4 regions of the Kitasatospora sp. NPDC032121 genome follow, and region 3 is predicted to be linked to each of the others. Evidence: riboswitches for the same ligand, from Rfam matches in the RefSeq annotation. Region 3 holds a riboswitch; each other region holds the start of a gene.
What was found. A riboswitch is a leader RNA that binds a small molecule or an ion and turns the genes downstream of it on or off. The one in region 3 is predicted to bind cyclic di-AMP.

Region 1 (5,822 bases), on a different contig from region 3:
CCGCCCCGCAGCTGTTCACCTGGGAGTTCGCCTCCGACCCGTACCCCGCCTACGCCTGGCTGCGCGAGCACTCCCCGGTGCACCGCACCACCCTGCCGAGCGGGGTGGAGGCCTGGCTGGTGACCAGGTACGCCGACGCCCGGCAGGCGCTCGCGGACAGCCGGCTGTCGAAGAACCCGGCGCACCACAGCGAGCAGGCGCACCGCACCGGCCGGGTGGGCATCCCGGGGGAGCGGCAGGCGGACCTGATGACCCACCTGCTGAACATCGACCCGCCGGACCACACCCGGCTGCGCCGCCTGGTGTCGAAGGCGTTCACGCCGCGCCGGGTGGCCGAGTTCGAGCCGCGGGTGCAGCAGCTCACCGACCGGCTGATCGACGGCTTCGCGCAGCGCGGCTCGGCGGACCTGATCCACGAGTTCGCCTTCCCGCTCCCCATCTACGCGATCTGCGACATGCTGGGGGTGCCGGCCGAGGACCAGGACGACTTCCGCGACTGGGCCGGGATGATGCTGCGACACACGAAGCCGGGGCAGGGCGGCGGCCAACGCGGCGGCGTGGGGCGGGCGGTGAAGCGGATGCGGGCGTACCTGCTGGAGCTGATCCACCGCAAGCGCGCGGACCTCGGGGACGACCTGATCTCCGGTCTGATCCGGGCCAGTGACCACGGTGAGCACCTGACGGAGAACGAGGCCGCGGCGATGGCCTTCATCCTCCTGTTCGCGGGTTTCGAGACGACCGTGAACCTGATCGGCAACGGCACGTACGCGCTGCTGCGTAACCCGGAGCAGCGCCGGCTGCTGCAGGAGTCGGTGGCGCGCGGGGAGAGCGCGCTGCTGGAGACCGGGATCGAGGAACTCCTGCGCTACGACGGGCCGGTGGAGCTGGCGACCTGGCGGTTCGCGACCCGTCCGCTGACCATCGGCGGGGTGGACATCCCGGTCGGCGACCCGGTGCTGGTGGTGCTGGCCGCGGCGGACCGCGACCCGGCCCGGTTCGCCGCCGAGAACACCCTGGACCTGGCCCGTACGGACAATCCCCACCTGGGCTTCGGGCACGGCATCCACTACTGCATCGGCGCTCCGCTCGCCCGGTTGGAGGGGCGTGCGGCGCTGGCCTCGCTGCTTTCCCGGCTGCCCGATCTGCGGCTCGCGGAAAGCCCGGACGCCCTGCGCTGGCGCGGTGGCCTGATCATGCGTGGGCTGCGCGAACTACCGGTGGAATTCAGCCCGGAGGGCCGCTCTCCGCACACCCCTCCGCACACCCCTTCGCAGGTCTCTTGAACCCCTCCGACCTGCTGAGATCACGCTGACGGGGCGTCGCAGATCGCCCGCCGGCGGAGGTGTGAACACCCATCAATCCGGACATAACACCGCCGTTGGTAGGCGATCGGACACGGGCCGTAATTGTCGTGTGATATCGACGATATGAGCTTGTGATTGTCCTGATGATCTGTCTACTCTCCCTGGAGTTCGCAGCTGCGGACCTCGTGCGCGGAACGCCGAATCCTGCCCGCCGCGCCCGGGAAACCGACCAGACCCTGGGCAGGGGCGGGGGAACCAGGTTTGTTGCCGTCTCCCACGGCTTGGGGTGAAGCCGCCCGAGCGGAATCGTTTCCGCGTACGGCGGCCGGGCCACCTCCCGGTCCGAACCCGACAGCTCACCTCGCAGGCGTGCGGAGAGGGACCTCTTCATGCTGTTCGTTGGAACTGGCCGTCACCGTCGTCGCACCCAGGCCGAGAAGGCCATCGCCGTCGCCGGTGTGGCCGGCGTCGGACTCGCGATGCCGCTCCTCACCGCCACCGGCGCCTCCGCGGCCCCGGCCTCCACCTGGGACGCCGTCGCCCAGTGCGAGAGCGGCGGCAACTGGAGCATCAACACCGGCAACGGCTTCTACGGCGGCCTCCAGTTCACCTCCAGCACCTGGAAGGCGTACGGCGGCACCGCCTACGCGTCGCAGGCCAACCAGGCCAGCAAGGCCCAGCAGATCTCGGTCGCCGAGAAGGTGCTGGCCTCGCAGGGGCCGGGCGCCTGGCCGGTCTGCTCCCAGAAGGCGGGTCTGACCAAGGGCGGCGCCGCGGCCGTGGTCGACACCTCCTCGGACGCCAAGCCGCAGTCCGCCCCCAAGCAGCAGGCCCCGAAGCCCGCCGCCAAGCCGGCCGAGAAGCCGGCCGCGCAGCAGCCCGCCGCCCAGAAGCCGGTCCAGAAGCCCGCTGCCCAGAAGCCCGCCGCGCAGCCGGTCCAGCAGGCCGTCCCGCAGCAGCAGGCGCAGCCGCAGACCCCGGGCTTCTCCGGCAAGGCCGGCTGGGACGCCGACGCCAAGGTGTTCTGGTACCAGAACAACGGCGCCTGGTACTGGACCAGCCACCAGAGCGTCTACCAGCAGTACGCCGGCCAGGCCGCCGCCCAGCCGCAGTACGCTCCGCTCGCCGCCCAGCAGGCCCCGCAGGCCGCCGGCCACGACTACACCGTCCGCGCGGGGGACACCCTGTCGACCATCGCCGCCGCCCAGGGCGTGTCCGGCGGCTGGCACGCGCTGTACGAGCAGAACCACGCCACCGTCGGCGGCGACCCGAACCTGATCATGCCCGGCCAGGTGCTGCACCTCGGCTGAGCCGTCGCACCGGCCGTCACCCGACGCCGTCGTGACCCGACGCCGTCGTCACCCCGGCCGTCACCCCCGTCGTGGCCCGACGCCGGTGCCGCTCCGCCCGCCGTCCGAAGGGGACCGGTTCCTACCGGTCCCCTTCGTCCGCATTCGCCCGCTCCGGTGGGACAAGCTGGGACAAGCAGGTGAACTACCGGTGGGTAGTGGGGCCACACGCTGAGACGGGACCGAGGTGGACGTGGCCCCGGGAGCCCGGGCGGTTAGGCTCTGGTCGTAACGACTCCGCAATCGTCCTGCTGACAGCACCCACCGTCAGACCGGACCCTGCTTCCGCAAGGAGATGCCTCGTGCCGTCCATCGATGTCGTCGTAGCCCGTGAGATCCTCGACTCCCGCGGCAACCCCACGGTCGAGGTCGAGGTCGGCCTCGACGACGGCAGCACGGGTCGTGCCGCTGTCCCGTCGGGTGCCTCCACCGGTGCCTTCGAGGCGCTGGAGCTGCGCGACGGCGACAAGAACCGCTACTTCGGCAAGGGCGTCGAGAAGGCCGTCCTGGCCGTCATCGAGCAGATCGGCCCGGAGCTGGTCGGCTACGACGCCACCGAGCAGCGCCTGATCGACCAGGCCATGCTGGACCTGGACGCCACCCCGGACAAGTCCTCGCTCGGCGCCAACGCCATCCTGGGCGTCTCGCTGGCCGTCGCGCACGCCGCCTCCGAGGCCAGCGACCTGCCGCTGTTCCGCTACCTGGGCGGCCCGAACGCGCACGTCCTGCCGGTCCCGATGATGAACATCCTCAATGGTGGGTCGCACGCCGACTCCAACGTCGACATCCAGGAGTTCATGATCGCCCCGATCGGCGCGGAGTCCTTCTCCGAGGCCGTCCGCTGGGGCGTCGAGGTCTACCACACGCTCAAGGGCGTGCTGAAGGAGCGCGGCCTGTCCACCGGTCTGGGCGACGAGGGCGGCTTCGCCCCGAACCTGGACTCCAACCGCGAGGCCCTGGACCTCATCGTCGAGGCCATCCAGAAGGCCGGCTACGTGCCCGGCCGTGACGTCGCGCTGGCCCTGGACGTCGCCTCCTCCGAGTTCTACGAGGACGGCGCCTACCACTTCGAGGGCAAGGAGCTCACCGCCGCCGAGCTCATCGAGTACTACGCCGAGCTGGTCGCCGCCTACCCGCTGGTCTCCATCGAGGACCCGCTGGACGAGTCGGACTGGGACGGCTGGAAGGCCATGACCGAGAAGCTGGGCGACAAGGTCCAGCTGGTCGGCGACGACCTGTTCGTCACCAACCCGGCCCGCCTGGCCCGCGGCATCGAGACCGGCACCGCCAACGCGCTGCTGGTGAAGGTGAACCAGATCGGCTCGCTGACCGAGACCCTGGACGCCGTCGAGCTGGCCCAGCGCAACGGCTACCGCTGCATGATGTCGCACCGCTCCGGCGAGACCGAGGACGTCACCATCGCCGACCTGGCCGTCGCCACCAACTGCGGCCAGATCAAGACCGGTGCCCCGGCCCGCTCCGAGCGCGTCGCCAAGTACAACCAGCTGCTGCGCATCGAGGAGATCCTCGACGACGCCGCCGAGTACGCCGGCCGCGGCGCCTTCCCGCGCTTCCGCTCCGCCGAGTGACCAGCGGATCAGTACGGCGAGTCCGGGGCTGAGCGCTCCGGGCACGGGGGCCGAGTGCTCCCGGTAGCGCACGCCTGACCGGTGCCCCGCCGTTCACCCCGTAGGGTGGACGGCGGGGCACCGTCGCGACCAGGAGGGGATACGGGAGATGGCTGGCTGGAGGATCCCGGGCTTGGCGGCCCGGCCCCGGTTCACGAGCCGGGCGACCGTCCTCGTCCTGGTGCTCTGCTCCCTGGTGGCGATCCTCGCCTACCCGACGCGGCAGTTCATCTCCCAGCGCGCCGAGATCTCCGCCCAGCGGGCGAAGGCCGACCACGCGCGCCAGCAGGTCGAGCAGCTGCGCCGGGAGCGGGCCCGCTGGCAGGACCCGGAGTACGTCAAGGCGCAGGCCCGCGCCCGGCTGCACTACGCGGTGCCGGGGGAGACCCCGTACATCGCGGTGGACCCGGCCGGCCAGGGCTCCGCCCAGCCCTCCTCGTCCGCGGCCGGTGCGGCCTCCGCCCGGAACGCGGCCCCCGGAAGCGCCACCGGCCAGGCGATGGCCGCCAAACCCTGGTACGCCAGCATCTGGGACTCGGTGGACGCCGCCGACACCGCCGCGGCGGTCCCCGCCACCCCCCTTCCCCTCCCACCGTCCCCCGTTGGAGACACCTCCCCCCATGACCACTGAGAACCACCCCACCGTCTCCGACGCCGACGTCGCGGCCATCGCCGCCCAGCTCGGCCGGGTGCCGCGCGGCCTGCGCGGCGTGGCGCACCGCTGCCCCTGCGGCAACCCCGACGTCGTGGAGACGGCCCCCCGTCTGCCGGACGGCACGCCGTTCCCGACGCTCTACTACCTGACCTGCCCCAAGGCCGCCTCGCTGATCGGCACCCTGGAGGCGGAGGGCGTGATGAAGGACCAGAGCGCCCGGCTCGCCGAGGACCCGGAGCTGGCCGCCGCCTACCAGAAGGCGCACGAGGACTACATCGCCCGGCGTGACGCGATCGAGGTGCTGGAGGGCTTCCCGAGCGCCGGCGGCATGCCGGACCGGGTGAAGTGCCTGCACGTGCTGGTCGGCCACTCGCTGGCGGCCGGCGAGGGCGTCAACCCGCTCGGCGACGAGGCGCTCGGCATGCTGGAGGACTGGTGGGCCAAGGGTCCGTGCGTCTCCCCGGCCGAGGTCGAGGCCGCCGGTGAGCGGGTCGCCCGCAACCGCGCCAAGGAGCAGGACCACGACGCGGTGATCGCCGCCAAGCAGCAGCTGGCCGCCGAGCGCGCCGCGAAGAAGCGCGCCGCCGAGGAGGCCGCCGCCGGGGACGCCGCGGCGGAGCAGGAGTCCGAGTGAGCACGACCCGCGTCGCCGCGATCGACTGCGGCACCAACTCGATCCGTCTGCTGGTCGCCGACCTCGACCCGGACACCGGGGAGATCACCGACCTCGACCGCCGGATGATCGTCAACCGGCTGGGTCAGGGCGTGGACCAGACCGGCCGGCTGCACCCGGACGCGCTGGCCCGCACCTTCGCGGCCTGCCGGGAGTACCAGGAGATCATCTCCGGCTTCGGCGTCGGCCCCGAGCGGGTCCGCTTCGTCGCCA
Region 2 (5,822 bases), on a different contig from region 3:
GGAATTCCCTGACGGGAAGCGCCTTCTGACGTAGCGTCAGCCGTTGGGTGAGGGCCCCGCCGCCGGACCGGTGGCGGGGCCCTCGCGCGTCACGGGGACGTGGCCCGGGTCGAGCGGCGGGGCGGTGGGCCCGCACGGCCAGTCGCAGTTCGGCTCGGCCACCGGCTGCTCCTCGGGGGCGAGCACGTTGCCCCGTACGGTCGCGGAGGCGATCAGCCCGCCGGCGACCAGCAGGCCCGCGCAGATCAGCATGGCGGTGTGGAAGGCGGCGTCGACCGAGGAGGGTACCCGGTAGGCGTCGCCGCTCAGCCCGGCCAGCGCCGGCAGGGCGGCCACCGCGAGCAGGCCGGCCGCGCGGGCGGCGGCGTTGTTGACCCCGCTGGCGATGCCCGCGTGGCGGACCTCGACGGCGGCCAGCACGGTCGCCGTCAGCGGTGCGACCAGCAGCGTCATGCCGCAGCCCATCACCGTGACGGCGGGCAGCACGTCCACCCAGTACGAGGAGTCCGGGCCGATGCGCAGCATCAGCAGCACCCCGGCGGCGCACAGCATCGGGCCGACGGTGAGCGGGATGCGCGGGCCGATCCGCTTGCCGAGGCGTCCGGCACGGGCGGACAGCAGCAGCATCAGCACGGTGATCGGCACCAGGGCGAAGCCCGAGAGCAGCGGCGAGAACCCGGACACGATCTGGAGCTGCACCACCAGCAGGAAGAAGACACCGCTGAACGCCGCGTACACGCACAGGGTGACCAGGTTCACCGCGGTGAACAGCCGGGAGGAGAAGAGGCCGAGCGGCAGCATCGGTTCGGGCGCGCGGCGCTCGACGGCCACGAAGGCGACGCCGAGCACCACCCCGATCACCCCGCTGACCCAGACGGCGGGGGACAGGCCCTCGCCGGCCGCGGTCAGCGCGTAGGTGATCGCGCCGAGGGCGAGGGCGGCGAGCACGGCGCCGAGCACGTCGAAGCGGCCGGAGGCGTCCTTGTCCCGGCTCTCCGGCACCGACCGGGTGGCGACGGCGATCACGGCGGCGGCGAGCGGCAGGTTCAGCAGGAAGATCCAGCGCCAGCCGGGGCCGTCCACCAGCCAGCCGCCGAGGAAAGGGCCGACCGCCGCCGACACCCCGCCCAGGCCGGACCAGAGGCCGACCGCCGCCGAGCGGTCGTCAGGGTGGAAGACCGCCTGGAGCATGGCGAGCGAGCCGGGGGTGAGCAGTGCCCCGCCGATGCCCTGGACGGCGCGGGCGGCGATCAGCACGTGGATGTTCGGTGCGGCGGCGCAGGCGGCGGAGGCGATGGCGAACCAGACCACGCCGATCAGGAAGACCTTGCGCCGTCCGTACCGGTCGCCCAGTGCGCCGCCGAGCAGGATCAGGCCAGCCAGGGTGAGCAGATAGGCGTTCAGGGTCCACTGCAGGGACGCGAGGGAGGCGCCGAGGTCGGCGCCGATCCGGGGCAGGGCGACGTTCACCACGGTGCCGTCGAGCATCGCCATGCTGGAGCCGAGCACCGTCGCCAGTAGTACCCAGCGGCCCTGCGCGGTGCTCAGGCGCAGGGTGCCGGCCTCTGAGGTGGCCACGGGCGAATCCTGCGCTGCCGGGGCGCACGTGACAAGGGTCACCGGTGGGTGTGTTGACGGTGGGCGGGGTGTGAGTGGGCGGCTGCGCAGCGTCGCGGATCTCGGCGCAGGGTCGTGGATCAGTGGCGGGGGGTGAATGGATTGTGTACGGAACGTGGGCTCCGGCCTGCGGAGGGTCACCGCGGGAGGGGGAATGGTTGCGCTTTCAAAGATCGACATTGCTTCACCCGAACGGATGGGTTTTAGTTCAGCGACCGCCCGGCCAGTCCGGACGGATCCGCCGGGTGGAACGCCGAGTCCTGCCGCTGCCCGGTGGTTCGAAACGAACTCTGTACGGCAGGAGCGGGGGACCCACAGGTAAGTCGCCGGACCGGAGTTCGCGCCTCAGGGCGCGGGCGTCCAGGACCGGCTAGGGGTGAAGCCGCGCATGCGGCCGGGCAACTCCAGCCCGAACCCGACAGCTCACCTCGCAGGCGTCGGAGAGGAAACTTCCATGCCTGCTCAGGCTCGTCGTATCGCCCTGCCCCGCGCCGCCCGCATCGGCATCGCCACCGCCGTCACCGGCGTCTCCTTCGCCCTTCCGCTCGTCACCGCGATGAGCGCCCAGGCCCACACCGCTCCGGCCGCCCCGGTCGCGCAGGCCGCCGCCTCCGCCCGCGCCGAGTCGGCCGCTCCGGCCGCTGCTCCGGCCACCGCTCCGGCCGCCCAGGCCGCGCAGGAGAGCTACCGCGTCGTCAGCGGTGACACCCTGTCCAAGATCGCCGAGGTCAAGAACGTCGAGGGCGGCTGGCACGCGCTGTACGAGCAGAACCGCTCGGTCGTCGGTGCCAACCCGAACCTGATCTTCGCGGGCCAGCAGCTCGCGCTGCCGGGCCACGCCGTCGCGCCGGCGGCCGACTCCGCTCCGGCGAAGCCCGCCGCCCCGGCCGAGTCGGCCGCTCCCGCGACCCAGGCCGCCAAGGCGCAGGACCAGGTCCAGGTGCGGACCGAGGCCGTCAAGCCGTCCACGCAGCTGCAGACCCAGCTGCAGGTCGCCACCCCGGCCCAGGCCGTGACCGCCACTCCGGTCGCCGCCGCCACCTCCGGCTTCGTCGCCCCGCTGGCCAACCCGAGGCTCGGCACCGCCTACGGCGTGGCCGGCTCGATGTGGGCCTCCGGCCACCACACCGGCCAGGACTTCGTCGCCTCCACCGGCACCCCGCTGCGCGCCATCGCCAACGGTGTCGTGGTCAAGGCCGGCAACGGCGGCGCCTACGGCAACCAGGTCGAGATCAAGCTCGCCGACGGCCACTACGCCGAGTACGCGCACCTCTCCTCGATCGGTGTGAGGATCGGTCAGGCCGTCACCGTCGGCCAGCAGATCGGCCTCTCCGGTGCCACCGGCAACGTGACCGGCCCGCACCTGCACTTCGAGATCCGCAACGGCTCGGAGTACGGCTCGGACATCAACCCGGTCGCCTACCTGCGCGCGCACGGCGTCGCGCTCTGACCCACGGCTGAGCTCCGAGGGTTTCCGGAACCACCGTCGCTGCGGGGCGAAACGATCCTCCGGGATGGTCATGTCGGGTGACCGCTCGACCGGGTGATCGCCGCACGGCGGACATGGGCGCGGGACACGCCCAGGCCGGCCCGGCCGTACGAGGACTCCTCGTGCGGCCGGGCCGGCCACTTCCGTTTCCGTGCCGCCCGGCTGTTCCCGGATTCGTTCGGACGGGTCGAACGCGGCGTCAACTCCGGTGTGACGGAGGGGTTCGGGGGCATCGCCGGGTGGCCGCGGCACGTCATGCTGGCGGACGGTCAGCGCCCGGTCGGTCCGGCCGGGCGGGCGGGTCCGGAGGCGAGGAGGGCGGATGGCGGTCCGCAGTGGGGGCGTGGCGGGGAGGACGGCCGGCCGGGAGCGGCCCGGGGAGGACGGGGTCGACCGGCTGAAGGCCGATTCGGTCGGCCTGGTCGGCGTGGTGTTCATGGCGCTCGCCACCGCCGCCCCGATCACCGCGATGACCGGCAACCTGCCGATCATCGTCGGGCAGGGCAACGGCGTCGGAGCGCCCGCCGCGTACGTCGTGGCGACGGTGGTGCTGACGGTGTTCTCGGTCGGCTACGTCGCGATGGCCCGGCACATCACCGCGGCCGGCGCGTTCTACGGCTACGTCTCGCACGGGCTGGGCCGGGTGGTCGGGATGGCCTCGGGGCTGCTGGCGGTGCTCGCGTACGTCGTCACCGAGGCCTCGGCCCTCGGCTTCTTCGCGTACTCGCTGCGCGGGCTGGTCCGTTCGCAGCTGGGGGTGGAGCTGGGCTGGGGCTGGTACGCGCTGTCCGGGGCGGCGGTGATCGGGGTGATGGCCTGGTTCGACCTGCACCTGACGGCCAAGGTGCTCGGGGTCGCGCTGGTGCTGGAGATCGGGGTGCTGAGTGCCGTCTCGTTCGCCGTGCTGTTCTCCGGCGGCGGCCCGGACGGGATCGTGCTCGCGGCCGTGAACCCGCTGAACGCGCTGAGGGGGGTGGGTAGTTCGGCGGCCGCGGCGGGGCTCGGCCTGTTCTTCGCGTTCTGGTCTTGGGTGGGGTTCGAGTCCACCGCGATGTACGGCGAGGAGTCCCGCGACCCGAAGCGGGTGGTGCCGCGGGCGACGCTGGTGTCGGTGATCGGGGTCGGGCTGCTCTACGTCTTCGTGTCCTGGATGATCGTGTCCGGCAACGGGGTCGAGCGGGCGATCGCGGTGGCGAACGGCGCGGTGCCGGGCAAGGACGGCAACAGCCTGTTCTTCGACCCGCTCGGCGCGCACCTGGGGGCCTGGGCGGTGAAGGTGTTCCAATGGCTGGTCGTCACCGGCTCGTTCGCCTGCGCGATGGCCTTCCACCAGTGCGCGGCCCGCTACCTGTACGCGATCGGGCGGGAGGGGCTGCTGTACCGGGGGCTCGGCCGCACCCATCCGCGGCACGGCTCGCCGCACGTCGCCTCGGTGGTGCAGTCGGTGATCGCGGTGGGGCTGGTGGCGGGCTTCCTGGCGGCCCGGATGGACCCGTACGCGCACCTGTACACGCTGCTGGCGCTGCTCGGGACGATGGCGATCCTGGTCGTGCAGACGCTCTGCTCCTTCGCCGTGGTCGGGTACTTCCACGTGCGGGGGCGGCACCCGGAGACCGCCCACTGGTTCCGGACGCTGGTCGCGCCGCTGGTGGGCGGGGTGGCGATGGCCGGGGTGGTGGTGCTGCTGGTGCTCAACAAGGACGCCGCGGCCGGGGCGGCGGCGCACACGCTGCTGTTCCGGCTGATCCCGTACCTGGTGATCGGGGTGTTCGCGGGCGGGGTGGCGCTGGCGCTCGCGGTGCGCCGGTGGCGGCCGGAACTGTACGTGCGGATCGGGCGGGTGGTGCTGGAGGACGCGGTCGAGCGGTGACAGGACGGGGGGTCAGTGCCGGTGGACCGGCGAGCCGTACTGGGCGGCGGCCAGCAGCTCGTGCATCCGGTGGCCGAACTCCTCGGTGTCCCGGGCGGGTTCGGGGAAGACCAAGCGGACGTCGCGGTGGCCGTACGGGTGGTCCAGGCGCAGCACCAGGCCGTGGCGGTCCAGGGCGAGCGGGCGGATCTCCGGGCCGTGGACCAGTACGGCCGGGTCGAGCAGCCGGGTGAGGACCTCGAGCGCCTCGGCGTGGTCGTCGGCGAGGTGGGTGAGCATCGCGGCCTCGTGCCGGGCCATCGGGTCGGGGACGGCGACGGCGAGGTCCGCGGCGGTGACCGCGCCGGTGCCGTACGGGGTGGCGAGGACGGCGTGGGCGACGTCCACCCGCAGGTGGACGCTGAGGCCGTCGTCGGCGAGGTGGGCCAGGTGCAGTCGGCCGGCCAGGGTCAGGCGGGCACGGACCCGGTCGCGGACGGCGACGGGGGAGACATCGGTGACGTCGAGGACGACGGCGAGGCCGTCGGTGGCGCCGGCGGCGGCCGCGGTGAGCGGGTCGTCCAGGGCGGTGCGCAGCCGCAGCCGGGAGCCGTGGACGGAGACCGGGGTGTCCAGGTGGTGGTGCTCGCCCAGGGCTCGGACGGTGAGCGAGGAGGTCGTGCTGAGCAGGCTGTGGATCCGTTCGGCGGTGGTGGGCTCGGGGGCCTCGGTGTCGCCGGTGGGCAGGCTCATGGGCGGACCTCCAGTTAGTTAGGTGAGCCTAACCTAATATCCGGCTGGAGGTGTGGCAAGCGGGCGGTCGGCGGCGTGGCGGGAGGGTGGTCGACGGCGCGACGGGCGGTCGGC
Region 3 (5,822 bases):
CTACGCCCGGCTGGCCGGGCGCGGGGTGCCGTTCGTGCTGATCAACGGCTACAGCGAGAAGATCGACGCGCCGTTCATCTCGCCGGACGACCGGGCCGCGATGTGGATGGCCGTCCAGCACCTGGCCGAACTCGGGCACGAGCGGATCGGGTTGGCCGTCGGGCAGCGCCGGTACGTGCCGGTGCTGCGCAAGATCGAGGGCTTCACGGCGGCGATGCGCGAGGTACTCGGGCACAGCGGGGAGGCGGCCGAGAACCTCGTCCACCACACGCTGTTCAGCGTGGAGGGCGGGCACGCGGCGGCCGGTGCGCTGCTCGACAAGGGCTGCACGGCGATCGTCTGCGGGAGCGACATGATGGCGCTCGGGGCGATCCGGGCGGTGCGCCAGCGCGGGCTGTCGGTGCCGCAGGACGTGTCGGTGGTCGGGTTCGACGACTCGCCGCTGATCGCCTTCACCGAGCCGCCGCTGACCACGATCCGCCAGCCGGTCGAGGCGATGGCCACGGCGGCGGTCGACGCGCTGCTGGAGGAGGTCGGCGGAAACGCCGTCCAGCGGGGCGAGTTCATGTTCCAGCCGGAGCTGGTGATGCGCGGGTCCACCGGGGCCTGCGCGCGCTGAGCCCCGGCGGCCGCGGCCGACGCGCGGGCCCCGGAGGGCGGTTGCCCTCCGGGGCCCTTCGGCGTGCGCGCGGCCGGTCGTGGCGGCCGGGGGTGGTCAGCCCTCCTGGGTGGTCGGCCGGTCGGCGGTCAGGCGGTGCCCGTCGGCCGCGTCGCCGGTCCGGGTCTCGGTGCGGCGGCCGCGGGCCAGGTAGTCGCGCAGGACCAGTTCGACGGCGTCCTGGGGGTTCTTGGTGCCGGAGAGCATCATCACGTCGATCGCGAGGTTCGCGTCGAGGGTGACGGTGACCTGGGCCATGTGGACTCCTCCTCGGGTGTCCTCGGGTGCAGAGCAGCAGCATGCCCGTCGGAGCGGGGATCCACCACGGGGATATGGCCGGAGGTACGCCGGAACCCCCGGGGAGAGCGACCAGACTCTCCCCGGGGGCGGTGGGTGGTCAGCGTTCGGGCGACAGCTGACAGATGATGAAATCTGTTACCTGTCACCTGTCACCTGAGGCCCGTCGGCTGTCCGACTGCGCGCCGTTCTCAGACCCGGCCGGCGAAGTCCGGGGCCCAGTTGGCGATGCTCTGCTCGCGGACGCCCGAGCTCGGGTTGGCGGCCTCGACATACTTGCCGTTGCCGACGTAGATCGCGACGTGGTAGACGCCGGAGTCCTTGCCGTTGTTGGACCAGAACAGCAGGTCGCCCGGCTTGAGGCTGTCCAGCGAGACGTGGGTGCTGGCGGCGGCCTGGTCGGCGGCGACGCGCGGGACGGAGATGCCCGCGGCGCGCAGCGCGGCCTGGGTGAGGCCGGAGCAGTCCCAGCCGCCGTTGCCGGTGCCGCCGTAGACGTACGCCTGACCGACCTTCGACTCGGCGAAGGCGACCGCGGCGGCCATGCTGCCGGTGGCGGCCGGAGCCTGGGTCTGGGTCTGGGCCTGCGGCGCGGGCTTGGCGGCGGGCTTGGCGGCCGGGGCCGGGGTCTGCGCGGTCGGCTGGGCGTTCACGGCACCGCCGTTCGCGGACTGGCCGGACTTCTGGGAGCGGTCGGACCCGGTGGAGTCCGAGCCGGTCGCACCGCTGAAGGACAGCTGCTGGCCCGGGTAGATGGTGTCCGGGCCCTCGGTCAGGGTGCCGCGGTTGAGCTCGTACAGCCGCTGCCAGCCGCCCTGCACGTTGTGCTGGTCGGCGATCGAGGACAGCCAGTCGCCCTCGACCACGGTGTAGTCGCCGCCCTGGGCCTGCTGCTGACGCTTCTGGACCCAGTCGCCGCGGCTGCCGGAGGCGGTGGAGCCGGCGGTGGCCTGCGCGCCGTCCTGGGCGGGCGCGGCGGGCTTCGTGGCGGGGGCCTGGGGCGTCGCGGCCGGAGTGGCCGGCTTGGCGCTCTGGACGGGCGCGGCGGGCTTGGAGGCGGTCGAGCCCGTGGCCGAGCCCGCCGAGGTGTCGACGGCGGCCGGGGTGCCGCCCTTGGTCAGGCCGGCCTTGACGGAGCAGACGGGCCAGGCGCCCGGGCCCTGCGAGGCGAGGACCTTCTCGGCGATCGCGATCTGCTGGTCCTTGGTGGCCAGGTCGGCGCGCGCCGCGTAGGCGGTGCCGCCGAAGGCGGACCAGGTGCTGGAGGTGAACTGGAGGCCGCCGTAGAAGCCGTTGCCGGTGTTGATGCTCCAGTTGCCGCCGCTCTCGCACTGGGCGACCTTGTCCCAGGTGGCGACGGAGGCGGCCGAGGCGGTGCCCGAGGTGAGGCAGGGGACGGTGAGGCCGACGCCCGCGACGCCGAGGGCGGCGATCACGCGGCGGGTGCGGCTGGGCAGGCTGGTGCCGTTGGTGGGCAGCATGAAGACGGAGTCCTCTCCCACGCCTGCGAGGTGAGCTGTCGGATTCGGGCTGGAGTTGCCCGGCCGCGCTGGTGGGCGCGGCTTCACCCCTAGCCCTGGACCGTTCCGCAGACCGGTCCGGGGCGACTTACCTGTGGGTCCCCCGCTCCTGCCGTGGTGCGTTTTCGCGCTGCCAGGACATCCGACGGCAGGACTCGGCGTTGCGGATGAACCGGGTTCGTGTGGTCACGAACGGGGAGCACGTTAATCAGACTCTAGTTCAAACTGCAAACCACTGTGATGCGCATCACGGTTTAGTGGGAACTGCCAAAATTGCCGCCACCCATGATCGTGAATGATCGTTTTCTGGCAATGTCGTTGCTGAAGTCGACAACTGGCTCCACCTCAGGGCTGATGTGACGGTGCGCCGAGTCGCGGAGTCGGCGCACCCTGGCGGTGGGGGAGTAGTCGCGATTCGAACACCTGGGCCCGCGCTCCCTATTTCCTTTCAAATGCCGCCAGAACGGACATTCCGCGCTATTTTTCGCGTCATCGTCGTCATTGCCGTCCGCATCCGGGCGGGAGGGTGACGCGGGAGGGGCGATCCGGGAGGGACGACGCGCGGGCAGTGGGGAGGGGCGATGCGCGGGCAGTGGGGAGGGACGACGCGCGGGCAGTGGGGAGGGACGACGCACGGGCAGTGGGGAGGGGGTAGAGCGAAGGGCCCGGAACGCAAGCCGTTCCGGGCCCTTCGGAGCGCGCTGAGCGGCGCGCGGAGTCGAACTACTGCCCGGCGGGCGCCTCGGCGGCCGCGTGAGCGCCGCGAGCACCCTCCACGACCCCCTCGGCCTCGGCGGCGGCAGCCGCCTCCGCCTCGGCCCGCGCCAGGTCCTCCGGGGACGGCGTGGGCAGCGCGGCCAGGTACGTGGAGGCGATCAGCTGGCCGACCGACGGGTACGAGCCCAGCGGCGCGGCCGACGGGCAGCCGGTCTCCTCGGCGGCGGTGGCGAGCAGCTCGGAGTCCGCCTCCGGGCCGATCACCAGCGGGGCCAGCGCCGGGCGCTGCGAGCCGGTTTCCTTGAGGTGGTTGACGGCCGCGGCCACCGAGCCGGGCACGTCGAGCGCGGCGGCGACCACCGGCACGGCCAGTCGCGCGGCCAGCAGCACGCCGGTGATGCCGGCCGCGGCGGCAGCGTCCTCGCCGCCGACGGTGGTCAGCACCACGCCGTCCGCGGCGGTCGCGATGGCGAACAGCCGGGCGCGGTCGGCCCGGGCCAGCCCGGCCTCGGACAGCCGGACGTGCACGGCCTCGGCCAGCAGCGGGTGCGGGCCCAGCGGGTCGGTGACGGGCGCGCCGTACTCGGCGGCGAGCGCGTGAAGCTCGGTCAGGAAGGTGTGCGGGCCGGGCACCAGCGGCACCAGGACGGGCATCGGCAGCCCGGCCTCGGCGGCCAGGGTCAGCAGCTCGGCCACGGTGCGGTCCTCGCCGTCCGCGCCCTCGGTGCCGTCACCCGGGAGGTAGCCGACCGCGGTCTGGACGCCGTTCTGCTCGGTGCGGACGATCGAGAGCAGCTCCTCGACGACCGAGCGGGACTCGGGCCCGGCGGTCGCGGGCACGGCGAGCACCAGGGCCGGGGCGCCGGCCGGGATCTCGGGGCGCTCGGGACGACGGTGGCGCCCCCGCGCACGGGAGCCTGGAGTGCGGACGGGCAGTGGCGCGCCCGGGATGGCTGCGGTGCTCATGCCGGAGATCGTAGGACATCTGCCCGTCAGGCTTGCAGTCGGCTGCCGTGCGGGATTCACGCGAGCGCGGTGCGGACCCGGCGCGTCCTCGGCGCCGGTCCGGGCGCTTTGCCTACAATCCGGACATTCTTCACCCAACCCCCGTACGGTCGCCGGTGGTTGCCTCGACGTGATCCGAGGGGCGGGCGTTGCACCCGGGGCGCGTGAGATGTCTCACAGCATGGGGGTGGTTTGACTGAGGGTCACGGGCGTGCGACTCCCGGCATTCGAAGATCAACATTCGGCGGGGAAGCGCTCACGGCCGGTTATCGCTAACTCGGCGATTCCATCGGCTATGTCCGTTTACGTACCGTCAGGAGAAGGGTCCGTGAAGAGTTCGCGCCTGCGAATAAAAGGCCTCGTGCACCTGCAATGTCTCGTGCTGATGCACGTGCACTGCAGCTATCATCGCGTCAAGTGAGGCGTTGTGCCGGACCGGTACGGGGCCGGTCCGTTCGTTTCGGCGGTGCCGGGGGCGCCGCGCTGGACGACAACTCCGGAGCTCTTCGGGAGACTTCTATGCACGACTCGCAGGACACGCACGGTTCGTACGACACCTACAACGGGATGGCCGCCGCCGATCTCCAGGGGGTGGTCTGGCAGAAGAGCCTGCACAGCAACTCCCAGGGCAACTGCGTCGAATTCGCGGCCCTCCCGGGCGGCGACGTGGCGATGCGCAACTCGCGCTTCCCGGACGGACCGGCCCTCATCTACACCCGGGCCGAGATCGCCGCCCTGCTGCTGGGGGCGAAGGACGGGGAGTTCGACCACCTGGCGGTCTGACCGGCCGCAGTGCTCCACCATCGGGGGGCCGTCGTGGGTGCCGACACCACGACGGCCTTTGTCTTTGCCCTCTCCGGGTGACCCCTTCTCCGGAAGGCCCCTTCTACGAACGACCCCCTCTGCGAAGCCCTCGTCCGGCGGCGTCCCAAGGAGCCGTGCGGCCGTCCCGCCGCCCCGGGCCGCTCGCGGGTCGGCGGCTCCGGAAGGTCTCGGCGGAGCCTGGTGGAAGGGCCCGGGGTGTGGTCCTCCCGGGGCTTCCCGCGACCGGCCACATGCCGTCAGGCGCAGGGGCCCGTCCCGGGTGGCGGGGCCCGTCCCGGGTGCACGGGTCCGTTCCGCCTGCGCGGGCCGTCCTAGGCCGAGCGCCGATGCCGTCCGCCGACCTCGACGGGCCCGTCGAGCGGTGAGCGGCCGCCGAGCCCGGGGTGTCCGTCCAGCGGACAGCCGCCGACCGTCTCCGCCTCGAACATCGCCCAGACCACCTTGCCGCTGCCCAGCGGGTGCCAGCCCCAGGAGCGGCTGAACGACTCCACCAGGTGCAGCCCGCGGCCCGACTCGGCGACGAAGTCGGCCTCCCGGGCGACCGGGCCGGTGCTGCTCGGATCGCTCACCGCGCAGACCACCTGGGGTGCGCGGTGCACGAGGCTTATTCGGATCGGGAGCCGGCCGTCCGCGGTCGGCTGTATGGGAAAGTCGTACTCGCCCTGGGCGCCGCCCGACGGGTCGGGCCGTGCGCCGATCGCATGCCGGAGCGCGTTGGTCACGAGTTCCGAGGCCACCAGCGCGACGTCGTCGAACAGCTCCGTCAGGCCCCAGCGCTGGAGCGTGGTCCGAGCGAAGTC
Region 4 (5,822 bases), on a different contig from region 3:
CAGCACCAGCCCGATGACCGCGAGCCCGGCGATCTGCCACGGCGCCTGGACCTCGTACACGTGCCGGATGCCCTCGTCGTCGGTGAAGTCGAACAGCCGGTACCCGTTCCAGGGGGTGTAGGTCGGGAAGACCCAGTGGTACAGCGGGTAGAGCGTCAGGGCCCAGCCGAGCACCAGGAACACCAGCGTCACCGAGAAGCTGAACACCGCCCAGGGGAACATCACCACCTGGTACAGCACGGCCTTCCAGCCGGCCCCGTCCGCCAGCCGCGCGGTGACGGCGCCCCAGCCGCCCGGGCGGACCTGGCGCACCGGCTCCGGGCCGGGGACGTCCAGGGCCAGCATGCCGCGCACCCGGGCCCGTTCCAGCCGGCCGAAGCCGCGGGCGAGGCCGGTCAGCGCGCCCAGGACGGGCAGGCCGATGACGGTGGCGAAGGTGCCGAGGCCGAGGCACAGCAGGGTGATCGAGGAGGCGAACCCGGCGATCGCCAACGGCAGGCCGCTGAGCGCGAAGCCGACCTCGCGGTAGTAGTAGGCCGAGAACGGCGCCCGCCACAGGGCCGGCCGCCGCTCGGTCCGGCGGGCCCGGACGGGGCGCGGGTCGTCACCGTAACCGCCCGGGACGTCCCAACCCGTGTCCTCCATGCTGCGGCTGCTGCTCATGCTCCCGGCCCCCGGCCCCTCGTACTGTCGGTCGTTCGTCCCGCTGACGGGGTCCAGTCTGGTGGACGCGCCGGCCGGCTGGGATCCGGAGGCCTGGCGGATGCGGGGTGGGGTTAACCCCCCTCCGCCCGGACGGCCGGGCCGCGCCACTCGTCGGCGAGCAGCGAGTAGAGGTAGGAGTCGGACCAGACGCCGTCCTCGAACACGTCGTGCCGCAGCCGCCCCTCCAGTCGGAAGCCCAGCCCGGTGAGCACCTTGACGGAGGCCGTGTTGGCCACGGCGACCCGGGCGGCCAGCCGGTGCAGGCCCAGCGGGCCGAAGGCGAGGTCGCAGAGCAGGCCGACGGTCTCGCCCGCGTAGCCGAGGCCCCAGCACCCGCGGGCCAGCACGCACCCGAGCCAGGCGGCGCGGTGCCCTTCGAGGGTGAGCGAGGCCTGCCCGATCGGCGTCGCGTCGTCCGGCTCCCCGGCGTCGGCGAGCCTGGTGACGGCGAGCCGGTAGGTGTCCCGTTCCTCGGCCATCGCCTCCTCCAGGTAGAGCTCGACCTGGTCGGCGCAGTCCTCCCGGTCGCTCGGCCCGAAGGGCAGGTACCGGGTGACCTCCGGGTCGCCGAACAGCGCGTGCAGCGCGTCCACGTCGCCCTCGGTGTGGTGGTACTCGCGGACGGCCAGTCGCGGGCCGGTGAGTCGTACGGGGACCATGGCTGCCGACCCTATCCCCGCCCGGCGGCTACCGTTCGGACTATGAACGACGAAGACCTGCGGCTCGCCCCGCGCACCAAGGCCGCCGACCTGCTCGCCTGGGCGGCCGAGCAGGGCCGCGCGCCGGTGGCCGAGGAGCCGCTGCGCGCGGTGCTGGCGCTGCTGGAGCTGGGCGAGGGCAGGATGCACGACGGCTGGCCCGAACTGACCTCCGACGCGGTGGAGCACCTGCTCCACGAGCGGCTCCACCTGTACGTCCAACCCGCGCCCGAGGAGGACCCGCTCGCCTACGGCGACGCCGTCCGGCTGCTGATCGACCACCAGCGGGCGGCCCGCCGGCTGAACGCCAAGCGACAGGAGCGGCTGCACGAGGAGGCCGAGTGGCAGGGGGAGGTCGCGGCCGGGCTGCTGCGCCGCGCCGACCTGGTGACCTGGCCCCGGTTGTACGCGCTGCTGCTGCACGCGCACGGGGCGGACGTCACGGATCCGGAGGCGGTGCGGGAGTGGCTGGCCGGCTTCGGGGAGTTCGCCGAGGAGGAGCGGCTGGCGGCGTTCGAGGCGCTGGCGTCGGCCGGCTGGCTGGACGAGCCGGACGAGCGGGGCTGGGGCCCGGGCCGGGTGCTCTCGGTGGGCATGGCCACGGACGGCGCGCGTCGGCTGCTGGAGCAGGGCCTGATGCGGCGCAGCTACCGCAACCTGGCGCGGCTGACCGCGCTGGGCCGGCCGATGCCGGACGAGTTGGCCGGGGACTTCGGGAGGTTCGAGGAGGCGGCGGTGGACGCGGCGCTCGACCTGTTCGGCGCCTGGACGGTGCCGGGGCTGCCGCGGCTGCTGGTGACGGAGTTCCCGGAGCTGGCGCCGGAGCCGGGCCCGGAGGAGATCGACGCGTACCTGGCGCAGCTGCCCGTCGAGGAGTGAGACGCGGCGCGGGAGGCCCCGGTCCAGGGGCCTCCCGCGGGTGCGTCGGTGCGCGTGCGTCAGGGGTTGAGGCCGCGCTGCTGGAGCCAGGGCTCCGGGTCGACCGGGGCGCCGCCGCCGGGGCGGACCTCCATGTGCAGGTGGGGGCCGGTGACGTTGCCGGTCGCGCCGACCTTGCCGATCTGCTGGCCGGTGGCGACGTTGCCGGAGCCCTTGGTGATCGAGGAGAGGTGGCAGTACCAGATCTCGGTGCCGTCGGGCAGGGTCTCGACGATCCGGTAGCCGTACGAGCCGGCCCAGCCGGCCGAGGTGATGGTGCCCTGGCCGAGCGCGTGGACGGGGGTGCCGGTGTCGGCGGCGAAGTCCAGGCCGGTGTGCAGGTTGGCCCAGTAGCGGGCGCTCTGGCCGTAGTGGGCGGAGAGCCGGTAGTCGTTCACCGGGAGGGTGAGGGCGGCGGCCTTGGCCCGCTCGGCCTCCTCGGCGGCGCGCTTGGCCTCGGCCTCCTTGGCGGCGGCCTTGGCCTCCGCCTCCTGGGCGGCCTGCAGCCGGGCGGTCTCCTCGGCGGCGGTGCGCTGGCTGTCGGCCTGGTGCTGGATGCGGGCGGCGAGCGCGAGGCCGGGGTCGGCGGAGAGGGCGACCGGGGTCTCGTCCGGGACCTCGACGGCGGGGGCGGCGGCCGGGGTCGCCGAGGCGAAGCCGGTGGCGCCCAGCGTGGCGGCGACGGCGGTGACGCCGAGCAGCGGGGAGGCCCCGCGGGTCTGACGCGGCATCCGGTGGCGGTTGGTGTCGGCCTCCGCGGCGAACGCCTCCGGGCCGAAGGCCTCGGGGCCGTCCGGGCCGGGGTGGTCGAGGAGCTGGGTACCGGCTGCGGGGCCGGCCGGGTGTGCCGGGGTGTGCGTCGACGCCACGGAGGCGCGCTCCTTTCCTTCCTTCGCGCCTACCGGGTTAGCTGACGGGTTCGGAGCAGGAAGGTCTCCTACGGCCGGGCCGGGGCCCCGCCGATTCACCCCAAGGAACGTGGTTCCCCGGCTCCCTGACCTGCCCGGGGGCGGGTCGGCGGGATTAGGCGACGGCGCACGGTGCCGTCTGGGTACGGCGTTGACAACCGCGCTGCGTTATCAAACGTTAATCCTAGGAAGCTCTGATTCCAAGCCATCCGTTTCGGGCCGCCCGATCACAGGTGAACGGACGTCAACGAACGACCCCTCATGCACGGCCCCATCTGAGTACCCCTACTCATGTGCGGCCCGGCCGGGCGGCCGCATCCTGACGCCATGAGCGCACCGATGCAGACCCGCACCACGGCCGCGTACCACATCCAGGCCGTCCTCTCCTTCGCCCTGTCGGGCATCGCCCTCGCCGCCGGGATCGCCTACCTGCCGGTCGGCGGGTGGACCCGGGCCTTCCTCGGGATCGGCCTCCTCTACACCGTCACCTCCGCGTTCACGCTGGCGAAAGTGGTCCGGGACCGGCAGGAGTCCAACGAGATGGTCACCCGGGTGGACCAGGCCCGGCTGGAGAAGCTGCTCAGCGAGCACGACCCGTTCAAGGTGGAAGGGGTCTGACCGCACCCGTCCGACCGCGCCCCCTTCCCCCGGCCCGCCGGCCGCTTGACGGCTAAGGCTATTAGCCTTAGCTTTATGGCTATCGGCAGTACCGCCGATGCCCCGCACCCGCGGCCCGAGGAGGACCCCGTGAACGGCACCATCACTCCGAGCACCCAGTACCTGACCGTTCCCGGTGGCCGGATCGCCTTCGACGACACCCGGCAGGGCGACGGCACTCCCGTCGTCCTGCTCCCGGGCATGCTCGACAGCCGGGCCGCGTACCGGCACCTGCGCCCGCTGCTGGTCGCCGCCGGCCACCGGGTCGTCACCATGGACCTGCGGGGCTTCGGCGAATCCTCGATCAGCTGGGACGACTACAGCCCGGCCGCCATCGCCGACGACGTCCTCGCCCTGCTCGACCACCTCGGCATCGAGCGCGCCGTCCTCGCCGGCAACTCGTACACCGGGGCGACGGTCGTGAAGGCCGCCGGGGACGCGCCCGAGCGGGTCGCCGGGATCGTCCTGATCGACGCCTTCGTCGAGAGCCCGCCGCCGGGCGCCCTGATGCGCGGCGTCATGGCCCTGATGGGCCCCGCCCTCGTCCACTGGCCGGCCTCCTGGGGCTTCTACCTGCGCCGGATGGCCTTCCCCGGCGCCAAGCCCGCCGACTTCGACGCGTACGTGGACGGGCTGGTCGCCGCGCTGCGCACGCCGGGGCGGAAGACCGCCACCCGCGGGTACGTCCACGGCGACTCGGCGCCGGTCGGCTGGACGGCCGCCGTGCGGTGCCCGGCGCTGGTGGTCATGGGCGACAAGGACCCCGACTTCCCGAAGCCGGAACTCGTCGCCGACCGGCAGGCCGCCGCGCTCGGCGCGCGGAAGGCGATGATCGAGGGGTCCGGGCACTACCCGATGGCCGACAACCCGGCGGCCACCGCGGACGCCCTGCTGCCGTTCCTCGCCGAACTCGGCTGAGCGCCGCCGCCGGCCCCCGCCCGACCCTGACCCTGCCCGCCCCTGCCCGCCCCGCCGACGTCACCGGCACCCGCCCGACAGCGCCCGACGTCACCCGACTTCGACCCGTACGGAGAGCCCGAGCCCATGCCCCGCGTAGGACTGACCCCCGACCAGGTCGTCGACCACGCCCTCGCCCTCATCGACGAGCAGGGCGCCGAGGCCCTCACCCTGGCCTCCGTCGCCGCCCGGGCCGGGGTCGCCACCCCCTCGCTGTACAAGCACGTCAGCGGCGGCCTCGCCGAACTGCGGCGGCTGATCGCCGTCCGGGTCACCGGGGAACTGGCCGACCGACTGGCCGAGGCGGCCGTCGGACGCAGCGGGGACGACGCCGTCGCCGCCGTGCTGCGCGCCTACCACGCGTACGCCACCGAGCACCCGCACCGCTACAACGCCCTCCCCCAGGCCCCGCAGCCGGACGACGACCTGGCCCGCGCGGCCGCCCGGCTCGTCGGCGTGATCGTCGCCGTCCTGCGGGAGTACGGCCTCGACGGCTCCGAGGCGATCCACGCCGCCCGCACCGTCCGCTCCCTCGCCCACGGCTTCGCCTCGCTCACCACCGCCGGTGCCTTCCAGCTCGCCGAGGACCTCACCACCACCCACGACCGCCTCGTGGCCACCCTCACCACCGGCCTGCGCGCCTGGCCCGCGTAGCGGACCGGCACCGGAGCGGACCGGCACCGGTGTTCCCGCACCCGGCCGCGCCCCTTCCGAACACCGTGAGCACGGACCCCACACATCGTGGAACGCGATCCGGCCACCCGGCTCGATTCCGACGTTGCCCGCCGGTGCCGGTCGGGCAGGTACGGCCCCTCGTCAAGCGGTGGGATCGGGGTCGAACGAGTGCCGATTGCCGCCGAATTGACTCGATATTGACAAGATCCGGTCACTTGGCGAGATCCGTTCACACCTTCGTAGGATCATCACCCTAGAATTCGCCGCGTGACGATGACTCAGTGGTCCGTAACGGCAACCGGCG

Region 1: linked by a shared signal. The riboswitch ahead of ACZ5OX_RS16055 (LysM peptidoglycan-binding domain-containing protein) and the one ahead of ACZ5OX_RS23795 (transglycosylase family protein) in region 3 are both predicted to bind cyclic di-AMP.
Region 2: linked by a shared signal. The riboswitch ahead of ACZ5OX_RS37405 (M23 family metallopeptidase) and the one ahead of ACZ5OX_RS23795 (transglycosylase family protein) in region 3 are both predicted to bind cyclic di-AMP.
Region 4: linked by a shared signal. The riboswitch ahead of ACZ5OX_RS05890 (M23 family metallopeptidase) and the one ahead of ACZ5OX_RS23795 (transglycosylase family protein) in region 3 are both predicted to bind cyclic di-AMP.

Annotation. Positions count from the first base shown of each region.
Region 1 covers NZ_JBVILX010000004.1:469,601-475,422, reverse strand. The annotation lists gene ACZ5OX_RS16060 (cytochrome P450 family protein) at 1-1,283, shown strand, start outside; cyclic di-AMP (ydaO/yuaA leader) riboswitch at 1,522-1,688, shown strand; gene ACZ5OX_RS16055 (LysM peptidoglycan-binding domain-containing protein) at 1,694-2,614, shown strand; gene eno (phosphopyruvate hydratase) at 2,956-4,242, shown strand; gene ACZ5OX_RS16045 (FtsB family cell division protein) at 4,391-4,912, shown strand; partial or broken gene ACZ5OX_RS16040 (DUF501 domain-containing protein) at 4,884-5,423, shown strand; gene ACZ5OX_RS16035 (Ppx/GppA phosphatase family protein) at 5,567-5,822, shown strand, end outside.
Region 2 covers NZ_JBVILX010000029.1:36,899-42,720, forward strand. The annotation lists gene ACZ5OX_RS37400 (MFS transporter) at 37-1,578, opposite strand; cyclic di-AMP (ydaO/yuaA leader) riboswitch at 1,932-2,069, shown strand; gene ACZ5OX_RS37405 (M23 family metallopeptidase) at 2,072-3,067, shown strand; gene ACZ5OX_RS37410 (APC family permease) at 3,429-4,976, shown strand; gene ACZ5OX_RS37415 (DUF2470 domain-containing protein) at 4,989-5,708, opposite strand.
Region 3 covers NZ_JBVILX010000010.1:13,167-18,988, reverse strand. The annotation lists gene ACZ5OX_RS23805 (LacI family DNA-binding transcriptional regulator) at 1-619, shown strand, start outside; gene ACZ5OX_RS23800 (hypothetical protein) at 716-916, opposite strand; gene ACZ5OX_RS23795 (transglycosylase family protein) at 1,147-2,457, opposite strand; cyclic di-AMP (ydaO/yuaA leader) riboswitch at 2,444-2,615, opposite strand; gene ACZ5OX_RS23790 (sirohydrochlorin chelatase) at 3,199-4,158, opposite strand; gene ACZ5OX_RS23785 (DUF397 domain-containing protein) at 4,717-4,980, shown strand; partial or broken gene ACZ5OX_RS23780 (ATP-binding protein) at 5,439-5,822, opposite strand, start outside.
Region 4 covers NZ_JBVILX010000002.1:21,497-27,318, forward strand. The annotation lists gene ACZ5OX_RS05875 (sensor domain-containing protein) at 1-663, opposite strand, end outside; gene ACZ5OX_RS05880 (GNAT family N-acetyltransferase) at 777-1,364, opposite strand; gene ACZ5OX_RS05885 (hypothetical protein) at 1,407-2,282, shown strand; gene ACZ5OX_RS05890 (M23 family metallopeptidase) at 2,342-3,190, opposite strand; cyclic di-AMP (ydaO/yuaA leader) riboswitch at 3,203-3,361, opposite strand; gene ACZ5OX_RS05895 (YiaA/YiaB family inner membrane protein) at 3,557-3,847, shown strand; gene ACZ5OX_RS05900 (alpha/beta fold hydrolase) at 3,923-4,804, shown strand; gene ACZ5OX_RS05905 (TetR/AcrR family transcriptional regulator) at 4,931-5,497, shown strand; gene ACZ5OX_RS05910 (ATP-binding protein) at 5,792-5,822, shown strand, end outside.